2 regions of the Micromonospora halotolerans genome follow, and region 1 is predicted to be linked to the other one. Evidence: riboswitches for the same ligand, from Rfam matches in the RefSeq annotation. Region 1 holds a riboswitch; the other holds the start of a gene.

The links. Region 1 has a riboswitch for cyclic di-AMP ahead of RMN56_RS01675 (C39 family peptidase). Riboswitches for the same ligand answer to the same signal wherever they lie in the genome.
Region 2: another riboswitch for cyclic di-AMP. It lies ahead of RMN56_RS19270 (coiled-coil domain-containing protein); the one in region 1 lies ahead of RMN56_RS01675 (C39 family peptidase).

What each region holds. Positions count from the first base shown of each region.
Region 1 covers NZ_CP134876.1:360,815-366,217, forward strand. The annotation lists gene RMN56_RS01665 (CDP-glycerol glycerophosphotransferase family protein) at 1-400, shown strand, start outside; gene RMN56_RS01670 (alpha/beta fold hydrolase) at 409-1,158, opposite strand; gene RMN56_RS01675 (C39 family peptidase) at 1,263-2,105, opposite strand; cyclic di-AMP (ydaO/yuaA leader) riboswitch at 2,307-2,448, opposite strand; gene RMN56_RS01680 (hypothetical protein) at 2,823-3,620, opposite strand; gene RMN56_RS01685 (hypothetical protein) at 3,783-4,184, opposite strand; gene RMN56_RS01690 (acyltransferase family protein) at 4,318-5,403, opposite strand, start outside.
Region 2 covers NZ_CP134876.1:4,042,989-4,048,391, reverse strand. The annotation lists gene RMN56_RS19280 (HelD family protein) at 1-331, shown strand, start outside; gene RMN56_RS19275 (cation diffusion facilitator family transporter) at 422-1,336, shown strand; cyclic di-AMP (ydaO/yuaA leader) riboswitch at 1,480-1,610, shown strand; gene RMN56_RS19270 (coiled-coil domain-containing protein) at 1,616-2,692, shown strand; gene RMN56_RS19265 (hypothetical protein) at 2,789-3,298, shown strand; gene RMN56_RS19260 (SRPBCC family protein) at 3,323-3,775, opposite strand; gene RMN56_RS19255 (STAS domain-containing protein) at 3,903-4,262, opposite strand; gene RMN56_RS19250 (hypothetical protein) at 4,699-5,103, shown strand; gene RMN56_RS19245 (cellulose binding domain-containing protein) at 5,167-5,403, opposite strand, start outside.

The sequences.
Region 1 (5,403 bases):
GGCCGCCCGCGAGCTGACCCTGACCGAGTGCGTCAACCGGGCCGACGCCCTGGTCTCGGACGTCTCCGGGGTGATCTCCGACTGGCTCTACTCGGGCAAGCCATACGCGGTCACCGACATGGGCGTCGACGGGGACGACTTCGTCGCGCGGTTCCCGCTGGCCGGCTCCGGCTACGTGCTGCGCCGGGACATGTCCAACGTGGACGAGGTGCTGACCGGGCTGCTGGACACCGACCCGAAGGCGGCGGCGCGCTGGGCCACCCGGGCCCGCTACCTGGGCGACTTCCCGGCCGAGTCGTACGCCGAGGTCTTCCTCGACGCCGCCCGCCGGCAGCTCGCGCCGGTCCCGACCGCGCCCGCCCCGCGCGACGGCTCCCCGGTCCCCTCCCCCGCCGCCTGACCCGACGGTCAGAGGTACGCGTCGAGCAGGGCGAGCACCGCCGCGGGGTCCTCGACGTGCGCGTTGTGGCCCAGGCCGGGCAGGGTGGCGACCGGGACGCCCAGTTCCTTGAGCTGCGCGTCGGTCACCATCGGGTCCTGCTCCCCGCGGGCCAGCAGCACGGGGACGTCGACGGCGGCGAGCAGCGCCGGCAGCCGGGGCTCCCCCACCGCGAAGGCGGCCGGATCCATGGCCAGCCGCCACCGGCCGTCCTCCCGGCGCAACCCCGCCTCCACCACGGGGTGGTCGGGGGCGAACAGCCCGGCCAGCCCGGAGACCCGCAGGTAGCGGCGGGCCGCCTCGTCCCGGGTGGCGAACCAGGTCACCGGACGGGCGGCCAGCTCGCTGGTCTTCTCCAGGTCGGCCGGGGACCAGACGGCCTTGATGCCGAGCCCGACCACCGCGTCGACCGGCAGCCGCCGCGACCGCGCGGCCAGCGCCAGCGCCACCACCCCGCCGAGCGAGTGGCCGAGCAGCACGAGCCGGTCCCGGGGGCCGAGCCGCTCGGCCACCGGGCCGAACCCCTCGACCACCCGCCGGGCCAGGGCCTCGAAGGAGTATTCCGGCAGCGGAGACGACCAGCCGTGCCCGGCCAGGTCGGGGGCGAGCCAGCGCCCCGCCCAGTGGCGCTCCAGCAGCGGCGCCCACGGCAGCCACACCTCACCGGTGGCGCCCATGCCGTGCAGCAGCAGCTGGCGGGTACCCGTCGTGTCGCCCATAGGGCGCAGTGTGCCACCGGACGGACACGACGCGCGAGAGCGGCCGGCACGACGACGTCGGGCACCGGCTCGGTGGAGCCGGTGCCCGACGGGGAAGGGTGCGATCAGGCGGAGTAGCCGCGGGTGGCCGCCCAGTTCGCCAGGTCGATGGTGCTGACCCAGTACGCGGGCAGCGCCGGGTTCGCCGAGTCGGCGATCCGGACGGTCCGGCCGTCGTTCTTGTAGCCGACCACGGCGATGTAGTGGCCGCCCGGGAACGAGTGCCAGCCGCCGTCGGTGTCGGTGGCGTCGCCGGCCACGTTGACCACCACGCCCCGGCCATCGGTGATCGCCTTGACCACGTCCGCCTGGAGCTGGTCCATCTCGGCCGGGCTCGCCGAGCCGCCGAACATGTGGGTCCGGTACGGGTTGCCCTTGACCATCTGGTTCAGGCCGCGGGTGGTGTCCTCGGCCGAGTTGGTGCCGCTCTCGGTGGTGCCGAGCGGGCCGGCCATCGCTTCCTGGGTGGTCTCGACGCCGCTCGCGCTGAGCGCGTTCCGCACCGCGGCCGGGCCGCAGTTCCAGTACTGGGTCTGCGCCTGGTACTCGTAGTCGAGGACCTTGGTCGACGGCGGCTTCGGCTTCGCCTTCCGGGTGGTGTCCGGGTCGGTGGTGGCCTTGGCGGCGGCCTTCGCGACCAACGGCGACGCGCTCGGCGAGGCGGACGGCGACGGGATGGCGACCCGGGCCTCGCCCCGGCTGGCGACCTCACCGAGCCGCGAGCCCAGCTCGGCGACCGCGGCGGTGTTCTCCCGGTGGACCGGGGCCTCGTCGGCGGCGGTGAGGGCGGCGCCGGCGCCGCCGGCCAGCACGAGCGCGGCGGCCGAGCCGGCGATGATCTGGTACGGGCGCTCGGTCACGAGACGCCGCAGCTGACGCTTCAGGTGATGCTTCACGGGTTCCTCCACGGGAGCGTGCGCGGCACACACCGGCCCCACGCGCGGAGGAGCTCACGCGCGCTGGCGGGGCGGCGGGTCGCCGCGGAAGGGGAGCGCCCGGGGGCCGGGCGGTCGGGGGGTGGCCGGGTCAGGTCGCCGTCAGGCGAGCGCCGGCACCACGATGCCGTGGAGGCGGGGGGACGAGCGGGGGGTGGTGAGCACGAGGAATGGCACTCCTTCCGTGACCGCCGACCGGGTTAGCTGACGGATTCGGGCGGGAAGTACGCCCTACCGCGAGCCGTGGCCCGCGGATTCACCCCGGTGTTGCTGTGGGTCCCCGGTTCGTGTGAGCACGATTAGGCGGGTCGGCGCGGCGTCGCCTCTTGCGATCGGAAACCGCTCCGGACGCGCCGACACTACCGGTGGGCACTCCTGCTGCCAAGCGCTCCCACCTGCGTAAACCTCGTGCACGACTACGGATACCGGAGCAGTCGTCACTCACTTCACTCAATGGGACGAGCAGTTACGGCGGCACCGCACGGCGGAAAGCGGACATTCGGTGGCGACCGGCGCGGAATTGCGGTCGTCGATCGGCCGCTCTGTCCTCGATGACCGTTTCCGGGATGCCCGTGATCGGGCTCACCACATTTCGGATAACAATTCGGTCGACGTCGCTCCGCCCGGGGCGGCACCGGTCGGGCCCGGCGTGCCGCCGTCCCGGGCGGTGTCCTCGCGAGTGGGTCCGGGTCAGCCGGCACGGGCGGGGCGCCAGCGGGCGCCGGGCACCGCGGCCGGCACCGGGACCGGGAGCCGGGTCGTCGCCGCGTCGTCACGGCCCTCCACCGCCGCGACCGGGTCCTCGGCACGGCCGGGACGGAGCGCGGTGGCCGCCGCGTAGGACTCGGCGGACAGGGTCCGCGCCGCCTCGGCCGCCAGCTCGGCGTCCCGCCAGGCCCGCCGCTCCCGCTCCGCGGCCGCCGCCCAGGCCGCCCGGCGGCTCTCGCGTACCGCTCGGGCCAGGACGATCTCCTGCTCGGCCGGGTGCCGGCGCGGGTCCCACCCGTTGCGGTGGGCCAGCACGTCGGCGAGCTGCCGCGCGCTCAGGTCGCCCCGCCAGTGCGCGGTCATCGCCGCGTGGTGCAGCCAGCGCTCCCGGGCCGCGTACTCGGCCGGGGTGCGCGGGGTGTGCGGCGCGGGCAGGGCCGCCGCGGGGGCCAGGCGGCGGGCGGCGGCCTCGGCCTCGTCGTACGCCCGCCAGGCCCGGTCGGCCTCGTCCTGGGCGGTGAGCCACTGCTCCCGGCGCCGCCGGGCGGTCTGCGCGGCGCCGGCGGCGGCCACCGCCACCTCGTCGGCGTAGCGGCGCAGGTCGGCCCGGCGGGCGGCCGCCTCCACGGCCGGGTCGGGGGCCGGATCGGAAGCGCCGTCCCGCTCCGGGCGGGCGACCAGCACGGCGAGCAGGCCGAGGGCGAGCAGGAGCAGGGCCGACCAGATGGCGGCGGCCTCGGGCACCTCGGTGAGGAAATGGTAGAGAACGGTCTGCGGCATGGTCGGCACCTCACGGGAGAGAACGTGGTGGAGAGGTGTCCGCACGACCGCGCAGGGCGGCGGGCGCGGCGGCAACGGGTGCCGCCGGGCCGCCCGGCGGGCGGGTGCGGGGGTGAGGTTCGGTGCGTGCGGCGGGCGCGGGCCGTCGGCCCGCGGGCGGGGTCAGCGGGCGGGCGGCGCCCGGGAGCCGACGGTGGCCGGGACCAGCCCGGCGAGGGCGAGCGACCGGTCCGCCGCGCGGGTCACGGCCCCGGGCGTCGCCGCCGGCCGGGGCTGACCCGCCGGCAGGGCCGGCGCGTCGACGGCTTGGCCCCGGACGTCCTGCCCGGTGCCGGGGGTGGCGGGGTCGGCTGCGGCCCGGAGCTGCCCGGCGGCGTCGGCGCGCAGGGACAGACCCTCGGCGGAGGCCACCACGGTGGCCGCCACCGGTGCGGTCGCGGGCCCGCCGAGCGGCAACGTGGCCGCGCCGAACGAGCAGGCGACGAGCACGGCCAGCGTGGCCAGCGTCCGGGCGGTCCAGCGCGCCACCCACCACACGGGACAGGTGAGCGCGATCGGCAGCACGGGTACAAACTACCGCCGATGACGCCACATCGCACCGTCGCGCGGGCGTGTCGCGGTGCCGCACCGGGCACTCGGCACCGGCCACGGTGGACAGGCGGCGGGTGCGAGAACCGGGCCGGCGGACGTGCCCGGCTCAGCCCGGGTCGCGCCGTCCGGCGTACTCGACGGGTCTGGTCGGGGTGCCGGGGGCCGCGCGCGGCGCGGGGATCCGCGGCGCCGGCGCCCGGCGGGCCCGGCGCGGCGGGCCGAGGCGGCGCATCAGGGGCATCTCCACCCACCGGTGCAGGGCGGCGGCGAGCAGGAGGTTGACCAGCAGGAAGGCGAGCACCGCGAGCGGGCCCGACCAGCCGCCCAGGCCCGTGCCCCAGTCGCCGGTGAGCCGCAGCACGGTCCTCATGACCAGCACGTGGACCAGGTAGAAGGCAAAGGAGACCTCGCCGAGCCAGACCATCGCGCGGGACCGCCACGGCGTGGGCCGGCCCCGCACGTCGGCGTCCGCCGCCGCCGTGATGACCAGCAGGTAGGCCGCCGCGAGCAGGGCCGCCCAGAACTCGGCGCGGATCCACAGCGCGGCCACCACCCAGGTGGCCACGAAGAGCAGGCTGGCCACGGTCAGGTTGGGGCCGCGCCAGCGGCCTCGGCGCAGCAGCTCGGCGGCCGCCACCCCCAGCCAGAACTCGAAGGAGCGGGTGACCGGGAAGATCTGGGTGAACCACCAGCGGCTCTCCTCCGGCACCAGCTGCTGCGCGGGCCAGAGGGCCAGGATGAGCAGCGGCACGGCGACCACGACCGCCCACAGCGCGCCGGTCCGGGCCCGGCGCAGCCACGGCAGCACCAGCGGCAGGCAGAGGTAGAAGGCCAGCTCGCAGGAGAGCGACCAGCTCACGTTGTTGACGCTGTAGAAGTAGCCGTCCAGGGGGATCCAGGCCTGCAGCAGGAAAAGGTTGCCGACCGCGGCCCACGGGGCGACCGGGTCGGCGAACCAGAGCGCGACGGCCAGCGCCACCACGAAGGTCACCAGGTGGTTCGGGTAGATCTTGGCGAGCCGCCGGCGCAGGAAGGTGCGGCGGGCCTCGCCGTCGCGGTACGACCAGACCAGCACGAATCCACTGAGGATGAAGAAGAACTCCACCCCGGAGAGGCCGAGGCCGAACGCCGTGCCCACGAAGGCCTTCAGGTCGGGCTGGGCGACGATCCCCATGGTGCCGACGTGGAAGGC
Region 2 (5,403 bases), 3.3 Mb from region 1:
CGGCGTGGCCCCCGTCGAGCGGACGGTGCCCGCCGCCGACCTGCCCGACGCCACCGCGGCGGCGGCGCGCGCGCTGCTCGCGGAGGTCGAGGGCACGGTGGGCGTGATCACGCCGGTGCCGCGCCGGGACGAGGTGGCCGGGTGGCTGGGCGACCTGGGCGGCCGGCTCCAGGTGGTGACCAGCCTCCAGGCCAAGGGCATGGAGTACGACGGGGTGGTGCTGGTGGCCCCGAGCGAGATCCGGGCCGATCCGGGGTCGGGGGTCCGGACCCTGTACGTGGCGCTCTCCCGGGCCACCCAGCGGCTCACCACGCTCGACCCGGTCGGGTGACGACGGCGCCTCGTCCGGCGTTCACTTGCACACATAGCGATGTGAGCATAGATTGAGCCCGGCCGGGGCGGCGGACGAGAGGGTGTGGGCGTGGGCGCAGGTCATGACCACAGCGGCGCGGTGGCCAACGCGGCGCAGCGTCACCGTGGTCGGCTCTGGGGCGCCTTCGCGCTGCTCACCGCCCTGATGGTGGTCGAGGCGGTGGCCGCCTTCGCGACCGGATCGCTGGCCCTGCTCTCCGACGCCGGGCACATGTTCACCGACGTCCTCGGCATCGGCATGGCGCTCGCCGCGATCACCGCCACCCGGCACGCCGACACCGACCCGCAGCGCACCTTCGGGCTCTACCGGCTGGAGGTGCTGGCCGCGCTGGCCAACGCGGTGCTGCTCGGCGCCGTGGCCGTCTACGTCCTGGTCGAGGCGGTACGCCGGTTCGGCGAGCCGCCGGAGGTGCTCGCCGGGCCGATGCTCGCCGTGGCGGTGCTCGGCCTGCTCGCCAACATCGGCGCGTTCGCGCTGCTGCGCGCCGGCGCCGAGGAGAGCATCAACCTGCGCGGGGCGTACCTGGAGGTGCTGGGCGACCTGCTCGGCTCGCTCGGCGTGATCGGCGCCGCCCTGGTCATCGCGATAACCGACTGGTGGTGGGCCGACCCGCTGGTCGCCGTGGCGATCGGGCTGTTCATCCTGCCCCGCACCTGGCGGCTCGGCCGGGCCGCGGTCCGGATCCTGGTGCAGGCCGCCCCGGAGCACCTCCAGGTGACCGCCGTGCACGACCGGCTGGCCGCCGTGCCCGGCGTCGCCGAGGTGCACGACCTGCACGTCTGGACGCTCACCTCGGGCATGGAGGTGGCGTCGGCGCACCTGACCATGGCCCCCGGCGCCGAGGTCGGCGAGGTGCTGACGGCCGCCCGTACCGCCCTGCACGAGGACTTCTCCATCGATCACGCCACGTTGCAGATCGAACCCGGAGCGTCTCCCGGCGCGTGCGGCGCAGTCGAGTGGTAATTAGGGCAATCTTAAATCCAAGTGGTTATTGTGCACCTATGCCGGTTTTGTCCGGGACACCGGCTCCCACCAGCAGAGCCGCCCCGGCACAGCGCCGGTAGGCTCGACCGCGGCCCCCGCCGGGCGGCGCCCAGCGGCGCCCGCGGTGGCCAGCGCCTAATCGCCCGCACGGGCGAGCCGGGGAACCACGTTCGTGGGGTGCATCCGCGTCAGCGGTAGGGATCTTCCGTCCCGAACCCGTCAGCTAACCCGGTCGGCGGTTGACGGAAGGACACGTGAATGCCCCCAGTGGCACCTGTACGACGGACGGCCGCCCGGTTGGCGGCCCTGCTCGTCGCGACGCTCGCCCTCGGCGTCGTGACCGCGCCGGTCTCCCCCGCCTCGGCGACCACGGCCGCTTCCCCGACCGGCCTGCTCGCCGCCGCGCCCGGCGACGACGAGGGCGGCACCCCCGCGCTGCGCGCCCAGCTCGACGCGGCCAGCAAGGGCTGGCTGGACGCACGCACCGCGCTGAACCGCTCGGTGACCCGGCAGCAGCAACTCACCGCCCAGCTCAAGACCGTCAACGCCGAGCTGACCGTGCGCGGCGCGAAGGTCGGCGAGATCGCCGGGGTGGCGTACCGGTCCGGGCGGCTGGGCACGGCCGCGGCGCTGCTCGGCAGCACCAGCCCGGAGGGCTTCATGGACCGCGCCGCGGCCCTGGAGCAGGTGGCCGCGCACGAGGACCGGGCGCTCCGCGACCTCCTCGACACCAGGGACAAGGCGACCCGCACGCAGACCGCGCTCACCGGCGAGATCCAGGAGCAGCGCAAGCAGGTCGCGGTGATGGCCAAGCGCAAGCAGCAGGCCGAACGCGCCCTGGAGGTGGCGAACAACCGGGCGTCCAGCAGCGGCGGCGGCAGCGTGCAGGGCACCTCCTCGGCCAACGCCAAGCCGGCCAAGCGGAACGCCGACGGCTCCTGGCCGTCGGAGTCGTGCAGCGTCGACGACCCGACCCCGGCCGACGGCTGCATCACCCCGCGTACGCTGCACGCGCTCCAGCAGGCCAAGGCGGCGGGCTTCACCCGCTACGTCTCCTGCCACCGGCCCAGCGGCTCGGGCGAGCACCCGAAGGGGCGGGCCTGCGACTTCGCCGCGCAGAAGAGCGGCTTCGGCGGCGTGGCCACCGGCGGCGACAAGACGTACGGCAACAACCTCGCGGCCTACTTCATCCGCAACGCCGACGCGCTCGCCGTGCTCTACGTGATCTGGTTCAAACAGATCTGGCTGCCCAGCAGCGGCTGGAAGTCGTACAGCGGGGGCAACGGCGACCCGTCCAGCGACCACACCAACCACGTGCACCTGTCGGTGTACTGATCCGCGCTCCGGCACCCGGCCTACGCGCCACGACGTAGGCCGGGTGTCGCCGCGCGGCCCACGACGCGGCGCCCGCCACGGCCGAGCATCGGGGGCATGACTCGACTCTCCCCCGCCGGGCGCAAGGCCCTGCTCATCCTGCACCTGGTCACCTCGCTGGGGTGGCTCGGCGCCGACCTGGTGCTGCTGGCCCTCGGCGTGGCCGGGCTGCGCGGGGCCGACCCCGAGGTGGTCTACCCGGCCGCCGCGCTGCTGGTCACCTGGCTGTTCGCCCCGCTGAGCGTGCTCGTCTGGCTGGTCGGGCTCGCCAGCGCGCTGCTCACCCCGTGGGGGCTGCTGCGCTGGCGCTGGGTGCTGGTGAAGTTCGCCGTCACCACCGTGGTGCTCACGCTGGTGCTGCTCCTGCTCACCCCGCGGGTCCGGCACCTCGGTGAGCTGGCCGGAGCGGCCGACGACCACCTGCGCGTCGACCTGGTGGTCGCCCCCACCGTCTCCAGCACGCTGCTGCTCGTCGTGACGGTGCTGTCCACCTACAAGCCGTGGGGGCGGCTCCGGCCGGCGCGCCCGACGGTCCGGCGACCGGTGTCCGCCGGGCGCCGCGGCTGAGCCGCGCCGCCGCCGGTGGCCGGGTCAGGACGCCTGCCCCTCCAGGGTGGCGCCGAGCCGGCTGGCCAGGCCGAGGTGGGCCGCACGGGCCTGCCGGAAGGCGTAGCCGAACAGCGGCGCCGGCGCGGAGAGGGTGATCTCCACGTCGATGCGCACCACCCCGTCCGGCTCGTCGCGCAGCCGGGTGTGGTTGCGCACCGTGGTGGCCGGCTGCTGCCGCGCCACCGTCACGACCTCGTCCTCGTTGGCGACCAGCACGTCCGCCTGGTAGGTGACCGGGAAGTGCAGCGGGCCGAGCGCCAGCCGGTCGGTGATCGCGTAGCTGGCCAGCGCCCCGGGACGGGCCGGCAGTTGACGGACCCGGACGATCAGCGGATGCAGCTCACCCTGCCGACTCAGGTCGCCGAGCAGAGCCACCGCGTGGGCCCTCGTGCACCGGGCCTGCACGGTGTAGCTGAAGCTGTCGCTGCTGAGCAAGCGGCACCCCCTCGCCGTCGTGGATTCGCACGATCGTCCCGTACCGGAGCCGGGCTGGCAACGGGTCGAAGGTCCCGGCTGGCGGTAGGTCGGCGAGCGGGACTCGATCAGCGAGGGGTGAGGTCGATCAGGCGCCGGGAAGCACCTGGGGGGTGCTGTCGGCGAACCAGGGCTCGGGCGCGCCGAAGAGGCCGAGCAGGCCGGTCACCCAGAGCTGCCGGTGCACGAAGCGGCTCGGCTCGGTGACCACCAGCTTGACGCCGCTGACCTCGCAGGTCTGGAAGCCGGCGACCATGGCGCTGATGCCGACGGAGTCGATGAAGGTGACGAGCCGCATGTTGAGCTCGATCCGCGAGGGCCGGCCCTTGGCGAGCACCTCGGCGATCGCTTCCCGCACCTCGTACGCGGTGTCGACGTCGATCTCCCCTCGCGGGGCGATCTGGACCACACCACCCGGCAGCACCGACTTCACGATCGACAGGCTCACGCGAGCACCTCCACTCGCCCGTACGGGCGCCTCATCAGTACGCGGGCCGCGACCGAGAGTATTCCTCCGACGGCCTCGGTCGCCACCCCTCGGGATGAGCAATTCGCGTACTGGGCACACCTGGGCATCCCAATCCGGACCTTCGGGCTCCTGTTTCCCCGCGGCGCGGGGTCCCAACCGGTCGATCGGCCGGGGTAGGCCCGGCCGATCCGCCGACCCAGGGTAGCGGGCGGGCGCACGCCCGGGTGGCACCCGCCCCCGGCGCGTCCGCGTGGTTCGTCCGGTCCCGCGCCGATCGGCGCGACCCGGCCCACCCCGGTGGGTTTGCGCCGGCTCCGCTGGGGGCACTGGCCCCGGTGAGCGAACCGTCACGCGCCGGATGACACCCGGAGTCCGATCTGGCCGCCGGACTTCGGCACCCCGAGGAGGTAACACCATGTTCGGATCCACCCTGCTGGACCGCCGCAGCAAGCCCGAGCGGGTCGCCGACCAGGCGTGGCAGCACCTGCTCTCCGCCGCCGGCTCCGCCGGGGACAGCGTGCGGGACGCCGCCCGGTCGGCCCGCCGCAACTCCTCCGGCCTCGCCGACGACGCCACCGACCTGGTCGGCTCGGCCGCCGAGGAGGCCCGCCGCAGGGCCACCCTCGCCTTCGACGCGCTCGCCGGCCGTCGGCCGGCGCTGCCCTGGACGCTGCTCATCGCCGCGGCCCTGGCCGGCGCGGCGATCGGCTGGGCCGCCGGCACCGCCGCGCGGGCCGCCGGCAGCCGGGAGCGGGACGTCGACGAGATCGAGTTCGTCGACGTCGACCGCCCCAACTCCCCCGCCGGCCTGGACGGCTGAGCCCCGGACGCGACGGTGGCCGCCCCCGGGGACGGGGGCGGCCACGCGCTGTTCCCGGTCCGGTCAGCGGGCGGTGCAGGACGGGGCCGGCGCGCGGTTGCCGCCGGTGTACGTGCCGGTGAAGCCCGCTGTGGTGACCCCACCCACGCCGAGGTTGCCGTTCCAGCCGGCGTCCCGCAGCGTCACCGCGGACCCGGTCTGCGTGTACGACCCGTTCCAGACCTGGGTGATCTTCTGGCCGTCCGGGAAGGTCCAGGCCACGGTCCAGCCGGCGATCGGGGCGGCGCCGGAGTTGCGCAC